DNA from 4 places in the Agrobacterium sp. fls2-241-TYG-188a genome. Region 4 is predicted to be linked to each of the others. Evidence: predicted binding sites of a transcription regulator. Region 4 holds the regulator's gene; each other region holds the start of a gene.

What was found. Region 4 encodes LexA, which represses DNA repair genes until DNA is damaged. Its sites were predicted from a motif close to TGTTCNNNNTGTGTTCNG; they were not measured.
Region 1: a site for LexA is predicted at 1,649-1,666, ahead of dinB (DNA polymerase IV). Genes of this name have one in related genera too.
Region 2: a site for LexA is predicted at 1,691-1,708, ahead of QRN85_RS20575 (ImuA family protein). Genes of this name have one in related genera too.
Region 3: a site for LexA is predicted at 1,928-1,945, ahead of QRN85_RS01110 (ATP-dependent helicase). Genes of this name have one in related genera too.

Annotation. Positions count from the first base shown of each region.
Region 1 covers NZ_JARVRD010000011.1:116,259-119,368, forward strand. The annotation lists gene QRN85_RS24005 (XdhC family protein) at 1-672, opposite strand, end outside; gene QRN85_RS24010 (TetR/AcrR family transcriptional regulator) at 989-1,585, shown strand; gene dinB (DNA polymerase IV) at 1,691-2,779, shown strand; gene QRN85_RS24020 (DUF1127 domain-containing protein) at 3,106-3,110, opposite strand, start outside.
Region 2 covers NZ_JARVRD010000008.1:18,282-21,391, reverse strand. The annotation lists gene QRN85_RS20580 (Y-family DNA polymerase) at 1-952, opposite strand, end outside; gene QRN85_RS20575 (ImuA family protein) at 873-1,625, opposite strand; gene QRN85_RS20570 (exonuclease domain-containing protein) at 1,975-2,730, shown strand; gene QRN85_RS20565 (hypothetical protein) at 2,727-3,047, shown strand; gene QRN85_RS20560 (DUF1810 domain-containing protein) at 3,096-3,110, shown strand, end outside.
Region 3 covers NZ_JARVRD010000001.1:257,559-260,668, forward strand. The annotation lists gene QRN85_RS01110 (ATP-dependent helicase) at 1-1,844, opposite strand, end outside; gene QRN85_RS01115 (YbhB/YbcL family Raf kinase inhibitor-like protein) at 2,189-3,110, shown strand, end outside.
Region 4 covers NZ_JARVRD010000002.1:1,181,970-1,185,079, forward strand. The annotation lists gene QRN85_RS12450 (ComEC/Rec2 family competence protein) at 1-232, shown strand, start outside; gene QRN85_RS12455 (glutathione S-transferase family protein) at 256-942, opposite strand; gene lexA (transcriptional repressor LexA) at 1,335-2,051, opposite strand; gene QRN85_RS12465 (VOC family protein) at 2,249-3,110, shown strand, end outside.

The DNA of each region.
Region 1 (3,110 bases), on a different contig from region 4:
CATTTCCAGCTCCAGATCATGCTGCAAAAGCGCGACCGCAGTGTCGTCATCGATCAGGGAGATGTCGAACCCGTCGGGCCCAGCCTGATCCTGTAGAAAAACTTCGTACCCTGCAGCTCTCGCGACACTGGCCGCCATCTCGACTTCGAGGGAGCGACCGGACAGAACGACGCGAACGGCAGGGCGGTAACAGGTGACGAAGGCGTCGTCGCCCCAGCCCGCCTTCTGGTGGGTTTCTCCAACCGACAGACGTTGCCCGCTAGGGCTATAGCTAAGGCGGGCAGCCTTGCGACCTTTGACCATTTCGAGGACTGTACGCAGCGGAGCGGCATCTTTAAGAACATGGATGGCGACCGTGATGCCACCGCCGCAAGGAAGGACGATATCGAAGAAAGGCGATCCTTCACCGAGCATCATGAACCGGTCATGACCGCTGTTGATTGCCTCCAGCGCCTCGGCAGCAACAGCCGCTTCGGTGCAACCGCCAGAGACATAGCCGCAGTAGAGGCCATTGGCGGCAACGGCCATGTGGGCTCCAAGCGGACGTGACGATCCACCGCGGATTTCGACAAGTGTGCACAAAGCCACCTGCCCACCCTCGTTCATTATCTGCGATGCAAAGCCCAAAATAGTGGAAGAATCGTCTGTCGAGAAAGCCTTCTTCGGGACCATGGCCTCGGGAGAGCTCTGATTTGCGCTTGGGCGCGAAGGGAACTCGTTCTCGTCCACGTCGTTATGCAGGATAGTGGTGATGGGTCGTATCATGTTTAGCTCCTGCGTTGCGACGCCAGATAAACGCCCAATCCGTTTGACCTTCGGTTAGTTCCACGTCTTCCGGCATTCCCGGGATGAACTTGTGCTTTGTGCATGACAGCAACCCCAGAACTGAACTATGAATTGGTTGGCGCCCAAATAAACGGAGGCGCCTCCGTTTAACTTAGCGACTTACGTTCATTCGTCAAGTCCTTTCGCATGGAGTAATATTCAAGTGTCGAAGGAGCGATCCCTTTCAGCGCCTTCCGAGTTGCCAAAACGCGCCGACGCCCGGAAAAACCGGGAAAAGTTGATCGAGATCGCGGCATTGGCATTTTCGGAACAGGGCTCTACCGCGTCGCTTGAAGACATAGCGCGCCGAGCAGGCGTCGGTATTGGCACCCTCTACCGGCATTTTCCCACCCGCGAACATCTTGTCGAGATGGTCTACAGGCGCGAACTGGAAATTCTCGCAACGGCTGCAACAGAGCTGCTGGCAAAAAAACGGGCTGATCTGGCGCTCGAAGAGTGGATGCATTGTTTCGTCAGCTACATGGCTGCAAAACGCGGCATGGCGAGCAGCCTGAAACTATTGTTCACATCCAACTCGACACTCTTTACCGAGGGTTCAACCCTGTTGCACCAGACTTTCAACCGTCTGATAACGGCAGCTGTCGAGACCGGCCTGATAAAATCCGACATCATAGCGGATGACGTACTGAATGCGCTTTTTGGAATATATTCCATTCCGGAAGGTCCCGACTGGCGTGACCGCGCGGACAGATTGGTGCGCCTTGTAATGGACGGGCTGCGCGCTCCTTCGACAGCGTGACTGACCTTAAAATAGTGCGCTGCTAACCTGAAGGCTGGTTGGACATATTGCAGAATGCTGCTATGTTCTTCTTTTGTTTCCAGCCGGTATCGCAGTTTGCCAACCATGAGTGACATGGTCACCCACTCCAGTCGAAAGATCATTCACGTTGACATGGATGCGTTTTACGCTTCCGTGGAACAACGTGACAATCCGCAACTGCGTGGCCAGCCTGTTGCAGTCGGCGGATCGGCCGCTAGAGGCGTGGTTGCAGCGGCAAGCTATGAGGCAAGAGCCTTCGGCGTCCATTCCGCGATGCCCTCCGTAACGGCGAAGCGGAAGTGTCCGCACCTCATCTTCGTACCTCCTCGTTTTGAAGTCTACCGTCAGGTTTCGCAGCAAATCCGGGCCATATTCGCGGAATACACGCCCCTCATAGAACCACTATCGCTGGATGAAGCCTATCTGGACGTGACCGAAAACCTCAAGGGAATGGAGATCGCCACTGAGATCGCGACGGAAATTCGCGCCAGGATCAAGTCTGTCACAGGTCTCAACGCGTCGGCCGGGATTTCCTACAATAAGTTCCTGGCTAAGATGGCGAGCGATCTGAACAAACCCAATGGCCAGGCTGTCATTACACCGAAGAACGGCCCGGCTTTTGTGGAGGCTCTGCCGGTCAAGAAATTTCACGGCGTCGGCCCCGCGACCGCCGAACGGATGAAGCGTCATGGAATAGAAACCGGGCATGACCTTAAATCGAAAAGCCTTCAGTTCCTGCAGCAGCATTTTGGGAAGTCCGGACCTTATTTTTACGGTATCGCGCGCGGCATCGATGAGAGACAGGTCAAGGCTGACAGGGTCCGAAAATCGGTAGGGGCGGAAGATACGTTCGCGCAGGATATTGATGCGCTGGACGCTGCCCAAACTGAATTACGTCCTCTTGCTGAGAAAATCTGGCGTTACTGCGAAGCACACGACATCACCGGCAAGACGGTCACGGTCAAGATCAAGTATTCAGACTTCACACAGGCGACACGCAGCAGGACTGTCCCCCAGGGACTATCGAGCATCGAGTTGGTACTCGAGATAGCCGACGCCTTGCTGTCCTCCGTCTATCCCTTCAAGCGTCCCGTACGCCTGCTTGGGGTCACGCTGTCCTCACTCAGTACCGAACAAGCATTTCCCCTGCATCAGCTGGATCTCGGCCTTTGAACCGAAAGCGTCAAAACGAAAAAGCCTGCCGCGGGAGGAGGTGCGGCAGGCTTTCCGAAAAAAACCGAACAACGACTGGGAGGAGGAGTGTCGCTGTTCCGACAGACGACCCTGGGAGGAGGATGGACCGTCTGAATTCGAAGCTTTGCGGGAGGAGGTGCATCGCTTCGATGAGACAAACATATCGTTTTTGACCGCCTAATAAATAGATTTCATTGCAGCGCAGATATGCAAATTTCGCATGACTTCGAATACGGCTGCGAAAAAGAAAGGCGCCCGCGTTGCCGCAGGCGCCGATGTAATCAATTTGTAAAGACAATCAGCGATTAAC
Region 2 (3,110 bases), on a different contig from region 4:
TGTCGCGAAACAGTTTCGTCAACCAGGCGACATCGCGGGCAGCCTTTGCCGTTCCTGCCCGCAGCGCCTGGGTCGTATTGTCGACCTTATGGACGATAAGATCGACGCGGCGAACACCCAGGCCCTTTTTCTGGAGTTGGTTGCAGAGTTCGACGACCAGACGACCGACATATTTGTCGATCGTTTCGGCAGCCCCGATCGGCTCCTGGAAGATGCGGCTGACTTCGATCAGGTCGGGCGTGCGGATAGGGTCAATGGGCTCTCCGATACGCCCGAAGATCTGGTCGAGGCGGCGAGCGATTTCCGGGCCGAAGCGCAGTGTCAGCGGTGCCCGCGGCGTCGCAGAAAGCTCACCGATGGTTCGAAAGCCAAGTATTCTTAGATCGCCCACCATCTTTTCAGGCAGACGCAACAGGGAAATCGGCAACCGCTCGACCGCTTTCACGGTTTCGCCGCGGGGTACGATCACCGTCTCTCTGGTGATGGCGCGTGCGCAGGCATGAGCGGCACCCCATGTATCGGCAATGGCGACACGGGCCGTCAGCCCCCTGCCCCGAAAGCGATTGGCAATCCCGCTCAACATCGCAAGCTCTCCGCCCCGGAGATGGTCGGCACCATCGGTGTCCATGACGATGCCATCAGGTGCATCGACTGCGACGATCGGGGAATACTGGCTCAATGCCCAGAAGGTAATGCGCTCCAGTGCATCGGCGTCCGCCTTCGGATCGGCATCGATCATCAGTAACCCTTGGAACAAGGCCTGTGCCTTTGCCGCCTGCATGCCGACACGCAGGCCTGCCTTCTTCGCGGCAGAATCTGTCGCCGATACCCAGCGCTTCGATCCGGATTTCGCGATCACGGCGATGGCCTGTTCAGCCGGAATGCCGGGATCGGCGCGACGAATGCGATCCGTCGACAGATCCGGAAGGTAGATCGATACGACCCTGGTCATCACACGCTCCAACAATAAACTCGGCACACTCGCCTGCGCGCGACCGCATCAATTCCAGCAACCATCTCGCCCGCCCGACGCCTGGCACGGGTAACTCCTGCGACGGAAGCACACTCACCCTCCACCGTGTGGTCGATGCCGTCGGCTGGCCGAAATCATTGGCTTCCGTCTGTCGTCGCCACCTACGAACAACGAGAGCCAGGCTTCCCTTCTTTTCCGCTGCCAGTTGGAGCCGCCGACTTGCCAGCATCGGCATTCGCACGACCTCGCCGACGACCGCGCCCAGCCCACCGAAGGAGAGCGCCTCTTCCATTGAGGCAAGCACGTCCTCTTCGCGATCGCTTTCCACGAAGATCACGCGGTTTGCGTCAAGACCTGCCTGCGCGAGCGCAGGAAAAAACAGATCTGGGCGCGTCAGGCACCAGACGATCTGGCCTTTGGTACGGGCGGCAACGCCTGCTACGAACAGGGCCGCGGCTGCCCCATCGACGGTTCCGGCGCCACCACCTGCAAATTCATGAAGAGCACCTCTGGCAAGACCGCCTCCTGGCAGCACCGCGTCGATTGCGCTCACCCCGAACGGCAGACATTCAGCTTGCTTGGCCACGACGCCTTCCAACGAGGCGATGCGATCACGCAAATCCGCTATGACATGCTCGCGCGCAGCAGCCATTGTTCACGCAATCCTTCCGGTTCGTGTCGTTTATGGGAACGGCTTCATGCCGTTTTCAATGTTGAAGTTCACGTTCTGTTCCTACACCCAACAGGAGTCAAGAGGCGCTAAATTAGGAATGCAGTCCTCTATTTTTAGCAACTCGAGAGATTCGCAAATTGAATCAGTGAGTAAGATTTGGAACGGTGTTTCGTACCACGCACAAAATAAATTTTAGGGTAGCCTGATCAATTCCTCAGCTTCGGCTGTCGATGTGTGCAAGCGGTCCTGATCGCAGGCATCATTTCAGGAACAATCCTACGCCGATCGCGCTTACCAATGCTGAAATTTAAAGGAAGGTAGCACCGAAGTGATCGAAGCCAGGGTACGCGTCATCGATCTCGAAACAGGAGGTAATGGCCCAAACGACGTTTGCGAGATCGGCTGGCAGGATGTCGTGATCGACGAGTGCGGAAAGTGGGAGGTTACTGACGAGCGCGGGGCGCTGTTCGTCAATCCTGGCCGTCCGATTTCACCCGACACGATGGCAATTCATCATATCCTGGATGCCCAAGTCGCGGATGCTCCGTTCTGGAAGGAAATAGCAACAACCGTTCTCCGTCCACCCGGCCGTATCGACGCCTTGGCAGCTCATCGAGCCGCTTTCGAGCAACGATATTGCACGCCACGATTTACAGGCGGGACGCCTTGGATCTGCACATGGAAGTGCGCGTTGCGTGTCTGGCCAGAGCTTCCGCGGTTTTCCAACCAGATGCTGCGTTATCAACGAATGCCCAACGGACTGGTGCATGAAATCGGCCTCCCCGCGCATCGGGCGATGCCTGACGCCTACGTTACGGCTCATCATCTCCGCGACATGTTGAACCAAGCATCACTTGAGGATTGCCTGGCATGGAGCAGCGAACCAGGCCTTTTGCCACGCGTACCTGCCGGACCAGATCGAGGAAAACCGTGGGATCGCATCAGCCTCGAAACCCTCAACGCGTATATCGCAGATCGGGATGTGGACGTGCGCTTCAGCGCGCTGAGGGAACTGGCCCGCCGGAATGAGGACAAACCATCTCAGGATGCGCAACCAGCGCAAGGGACGCTTGGATTCGAATGAGCAAGACGTATCCGGACACGCCCGATGGTCGATATTTCGTCGTGAAAGGCAGGCTGTGGCGTCGCAGCAATCCAGCGATCGATGAGCCCACCCGTACGGCACTGGTCAAGGATTTGATGGCTGCACGCCGGGCAGTTCGCGATGCATCGGCAGGCTCGCCAGAGATGAAAGAAGCCCGCAAGAAAGTGGATGCAGCAAAGGTTGCCCTTGGCGAACGCGGTCCCGTCTGGTGGGATGATGGCGCGCCGGACTTCAACCGGCACCTAGCCAAGAATACTCCATACGCAGCCTGGTTCGAACAGTTGGAAATGGACTGAGATGTCATGGCACAAAAAAATCTGACCCGCTGAGCGAAGGACACAGGCATAGAATTTGATCTG
Region 3 (3,110 bases), on a different contig from region 4:
TTGGCACGCGTCATGCCGACATAAAGCAGGCGTCGCTCTTCTTCGAGTTCCTGCGTCGTTCCGGTGCCGAGGTCCGACGGTATGCAGCCATCGACGACGTTGAGCATGAAAACGGAGCGCCATTCCTGCCCCTTGGCCGAATGGATGGTCGACAGGATGAGGTAGTCTTCGTCGAGCAGCGGGACACCCGCCTGATCGCTGGTCGCATCCGGTGGATCAAGCGTCAGTTCAGTCAGGAAACGCTCTCGGGAAGGGTAGCCGCTGGCGATTTGCTCGAGTTGCAGAAGGTCGGCCTTGCGCGTGTCGGCATCTTCATGGATGCGATCAAGATGCGGTTCGTACCAAAGACGGGCCTGCGCGATATCCGATGGCCAGCCTTCATGGGTTTTTCGAAGGCCGCCCAACAGTTGAACGAAGGACGTCCAGTCCTCCCCCGTCTTAAGTGGCGGCGGAATTTCAGCAAGCGCCAAGAGCGGTTCGGGGTCGGATGCGATCGTGTCGAGAATGGTGCCAGCTTTCTTGGGACCAATGCCAGGCAGCATCTGCAGAAGACGGAAACCGGCCACCCGGTCACGGGGGTTCTGGGCGAAACGCAGGACTGCCAGCATGTCCTTCACATGGGCACTGTCGAGGAACTTCAGGCCGCCGAATTTGACGAAAGGAATGTTGCGGCGGGTGAGTTCTACTTCAAGCGTGCCGCTGTGGCTGGAAGTGCGAAACAGCACCGCCTGCTGCTTCAGCGTCATCCCGACCTCGCGGTTTGCCAGCACCTGCTCAACGATGAAATTCGCCTGTTCGGTTTCGTCCTTGACGGTCACGAGTTTCGGTCGCTCCAGCGACTCCCGTTCCGTCCACAGGTTCTTGGTGAAACGCTCGCGCGCAAGCTCGATCACGCCGTTGGCTGCTGCCAGAATGGGCTGGGTCGAACGGTAATTGCGATCGAGCGTGATGACGTCCGCTGCCGGACTGAACGATGCCGGGAAGTCGAGAATGTTGCGAACTGTTGCTGCCCGAAACGAATAGATTGATTGTGCATCATCACCTACGACGGTCAATCCCCGTCCGCCGGGCTTGAGCGCCATCAGGACAGACGCCTGCAGCTTGTTCGTGTCCTGATACTCATCCACCATCACATGGTCGAAACGACTGCCGATATCGTCGGCGAGTTCGGGATCGCTCACCATCTGCGCCCAGTAGAGCAGCAGATCATCGTAATCGAGCACGTTCTGCGCCTGCTTTGCCTCGACATAAGCTCCGAACAGTTCCTTCAACTGTTCCTCCCAAGAGGCGACCCATGGATAGTGCTGGCGAAGAATCTCGTTTAGCGGTGTCTCCGAGTTAACGGCGCGCGAGTAGATCGAGAGACAGGTGCCCTTGGTCGGGAAACGGCTTTCGGTTTTGGAAAATCCAAGCTCGTGGCGCACGAGGTTCATCAGGTCGGCGCTGTCTTCCCGGTCGTGGATTGTGAAGTCGAGATTGAGACCGATCTGCTCGGCATACATCCGCAGCAGTCTGGCACCGATCCCATGAAACGTACCCGACCACGCAAGCGCGTCAGTCAGGACGGCAGCATTGGCACCCAGAACATTGCGGCAGATACGCTCGACGCGGCGGGCCATTTCCGAGGCGGCCCTGCGCGAAAAGGTCATGAGCAGAATACGGCGCGGGTCGGCACCATTGACGATAAGGTGCGCCACACGATGCGCCAGTGTATTCGTCTTGCCGGAGCCCGCCCCAGCGATGATCAACAATGGCCCCGCTGCGTTGCCCTCAGCCAGCCCAACGCCATGCTCGACGGCCTTGCGCTGCTGCTCGTTCAGTTTTTCCAGATAGGCAACCGCCATCCCGTTTTCCTTGATGTGTGCCTACTTTGAATTCGGCATGGAAGAATCCTCTTAAATCGAGAGTGACGCTTCAAAATTGCCTTGCGAACAAAGTAAGAACTATCAGGTGGCAGAGATATTGAAAAGTCCTTCATTAGCATGACGCGATAGTCGTCAGTCTTACGGGTCGAAGCTTTCGTGTCAGCCTTCAGCGACGTTTGAAGACCACATCGCAAGTGCTCTTCACACCATGGGCATTGTAGCTGTTCGGGAGGCAGCGTACGTCTGTCATTGGCCAGCACAAATCACAGGAACTTTGAAGAGTCTCGCATGTTCGGCATGTGAAGTCTTTGGAGGAATACCTAATGATACGTCGTGTTACCGGCGCTGCGTCAATTTTCGCAGCACTTCTTGGCTGCAGTGCGTCTTACGCCCAGCAGGGCGATGGAACTGAAGTCCAGATCACTACAAACGTTTTCAAGCCCAATAAGGTCGCTGCGACGAGTGAGCGGATTGGTGAGTTGAAGGTGCCCGACGGCTTCTCCGTGAAGCCATTCGCCCAGGGCCTTGGCAATAGTCGCATTATCGAGGTCTCCGACAAGGGATTCATCTATGTCAGCCGTCGGGAAGAGGGCGATGTGCTGCTCCTCAAGGACGAGAATAACGATGGCAAGTCCGATGGCGCGCCTGTCCAGGTCGTGTCCCGCGCACAGGCGCATGGGCTGGCAATCAAGGATGACAAACTCTACCTTGTCACCGTGAAAGAGGTCTTCGTTGCCGACATCAATGCCGATGGAACGCTTAGCGAACTTGAGATGATCATCGGCGATCTGCCGGATTCCGGCCAGCATCCAAACCGTGTTCTTTCATTCGGCCCTGACGGAATGCTGTACATAAGCGTCGGCTCTACCTGCAATTCCTGCAACGAAAGCAATCCTGAAAACGCAACGATCATTCGCGCGACGCCGGATGGCAAGAGCAGAACGATTTTCGCGTCAGGCCTGCGCAACACGATTGGTTACGATTGGCAGCCGCAGACTGGCGAACTCTGGGGCCTGGATCATGGCATCGACCTGATGGGCGACGAGGTTCAGGCCGAGGAACTCAACAAGATCGAGCAGGGCAAGCAATATGGCTGGCCGCATGTCTATGGCGCGGGTGACATATATCCACAGTCCACGCCAGTTGGCGGTGTGACAAAAGAGCAATGGCGCGATCAGAGCCAGCCGATGGTGATCGGTTACACGGCGCACGCGGCGCCCATGCAGATGAAGTTCTATAAGGGAA
Region 4 (3,110 bases):
GTTTCCAGCCTGCCGATCAGGTGCGCTGCTCATTACAGGCGATACGTTGCGGCGCACCGGCTCGATGGAAATCTGGTTTGGCGGGGAGGGAGCCCCCCGCTACAGCGCCAAAGCGGCGTTGGACGGCATCGAGCGACCATGGACCGCTCACCGCAGCTACCAGTGGCGCAGCAAAACCTATGACGCCACCTTGCCAGAGCATATCGCTGCATTGCTTTCAGCTGAGCGATGAAAGCTGTGAACGACACCTGCCGCTTACGAATTCCCTGACAGACGAAGATCAGCCAATATCTCTCCGACTGCTTTCGCCTCTTCCTCATGATCGCCGTCGCGCCATGTCTCCAGAAGCGCCGCCTCTTGCCACTCCTGCATTGCAGGCAGTGAGAGAAGACGGTCCTTGTACTCCGTGGACTCCGCAGAAAGCACTGTTCCGTACGTCTGAAAGCGGAAAGCGACCGGGCAGAAAAATGCATCCACGGCCGTGAACGTGCTACCCGCCAGGAATGGGCCACCAAAGGACTTCAGACCCTGCTGCCAGAGAGCGTCGATACGCGCGATGTCCTTTTGCAGCGATGCGCTCATGGAAGCTGGGCGAATGCGAAGGCCGACACTCATGGGATGCTCGTTGCGCAGCGCCTGGAAACCCGAGTGCATTTCCGCAGCAGCTGATCGAGACCAGGCGCGAGCGGCAGCATTGTCTGCCCACCCACCGCTATGTCGTTCAGCCAGATATTCTGCAATGGCGAGCGAATCCCATACGGTGAGATCACCGTCAACAAGGCAGGGAACTTTGGCAGTGGGCGAAAACGCTGAGAAGTCCTTCGCTGAATTGCCGAAAGGAAATAGGCTTTCTTTGAAACCGATGTCCAGCGTCCGCATCAACACCCATGGACGCAACGACCAGGAGGAGTAATTCTTGTTGGCTATATAAAGATCGTACATATCGCTGCCCTCCGTTACGAACTCCCGTGCTAGCTGAGACGAGCCATTTGATACAGACCGTTTCGAAGATAGGCCTCTTCAAAATATTTGATGTGTCATGCAGGAGGGAGCGCGACGCTGGACAGCATGATTGCCTGCCAGTCGACTGCTAGAATGGCTAAACCGGTAAGAGCAATGCCCAGCTTCAGGCTCGCAAGGTGACGAACTTCCAAGCGCAACCTGAAACTAGTGAGCCAGCTACATATAAGGACGCAAAAACCGGCGCTTCTGGTGTCCAAGACCTGTTGATATCGGACAGGAGTTCGATGTCCGCGTATCTTTTCTCTAGACAGGCACTGCAAAGGGCAGCGGCCAAGGCGACCGCTACCTCCACGCATAAGAAAAGTCACCGGTCAGTGATAGCGGCGAATAAGGCCGACGAGCTTGCCCTGAATTTTGACGCGGTCCGGTCCAAAAATCCGGGTCTCATAGGCAGGGTTCGCAGCCTCAAGCGCGATCGACGCGCCCTTGCGACGAAAGCGCTTCAATGTGGCTTCTTCATCATCCACCAATGCAACAATGATATCTCCCGGATTTGCCGTGCTGACATCGCGGATAATGACCGTGTCGCCATCAAAAATCCCGGCTTCGATCATCGAATCGCCTTTGACTTCAAGCGCGTAATGTTCGCCCGCACCAATCATGTCGATTGGCACAACGACGTCATGCGTGTTGTTCTGAATGGCCGAAATGGGAACACCCGCGGCGATGCGGCCCATGACAGGGACGCTGACCGAGTTCGAATCATTCGACGCGACCGGCAGGGGTGCTGGCTCAGCCGGTTTGGTTTTGCCAAGGCTACCTTCGATGACGCTCGGCGAGAAGCCACGTTGAGGCTTGCTGGCAGGCGTGTAGGACTCAGGCAGCTTGATGACTTCAAGCGCACGCGCCCGATTCGGTAGCCGACGAATAAAGCCTCGCTCTTCGAGCGCGGTGATCAGGCGGTGGATTCCTGATTTCGATGCCAGATCAAGTGCGTCCTTCATCTCATCGAAGGAAGGCGGCACGCCAGACTCTTTCATTCTCTCATGAATGAACAGTAGCAATTCCTGCTGTTTGCGCGTGAGCATGGAGTAACACCCTTAGAGATTCGAGGCGAAGATTCGCGAAACAAATACAGAACGAACACTATATGTTCCATATGTGTTCTGCAATCCCTTAAAAATCAGTGTGCTTGTGACAATTTACATCCATTATCTTGCCCGGCCATAAAACATGCGGCTTGCAACAGTGGAATGCCCATGCCGACGAAGCGGAAGGACCCCTCATGGCGCGTGAAATCGATCATATCGTAATGCCCGTTGCAGACCTCGGCCAAGCACGGGCGCGTCTCTTGGCGCTGGGCTTTACGGTTGCTGCAGATGCAAGGCACCCCTTCGGCACCAAAAATGCCTGTGTCTTTCTCAAAGAGGGGCAGTATCTCGAACCCCTGGCAATCGGAGACGCCGCGCAATATTCCAGGGCTTGCGCAGAAGGCAACGCCTTTGTTCGACGCGATGAAGTCTTTCGAAAGCGATACGGGCAGCAGGGGTTTTCCGCAGTCGCCGGAAAAACGCACGACGCAGATGCTGATCATCATAGCTTCGTTGAGGCTGGACTTTCCGGCGGCGACGCATTTTCGTTCAGTCGACCGGTAACATTGCCGGACGGAAGCCGATCTGAAGCGAGCTTTCGCCTGGCTTTTGCGGCGGAAAAGGATGACGGAAATCTGTTCCTTTTCACCTGTGAGCGTGTCAACGCTTTTTCCGCAAAACGGTCCTACCTCACAGCTCACAAAAATGGAGCGACTGGCCTGCGCGAAATAACCCTGCGCTCAGACCGACCGGACGCCTTTGCGCCATTGGTGGACGCAGCTTTTGGTGTGTCGGCAGCAGCCGACTCAACGGGAAACCTCAGCTTTCTTACGCCCGGCGCGGTCATCCGCATCGCGCATGCGCAGACGGTTGCAGAAGAGTTTGATGGGGCCGAGCAGGAGAGCATCACTGGCCTTTTCGGTGCCGCAGTCGTCTTTTCCGTCGCTGATCTCGCCGTGACAGAGTCGTTTCTTGCTGCTAATGGCGTGGAATACACGCGCAAAGGCTCTCGACTGCTGGTTCAGCGAGCGCCCGGTCAAGGCGCGATATTTGCCT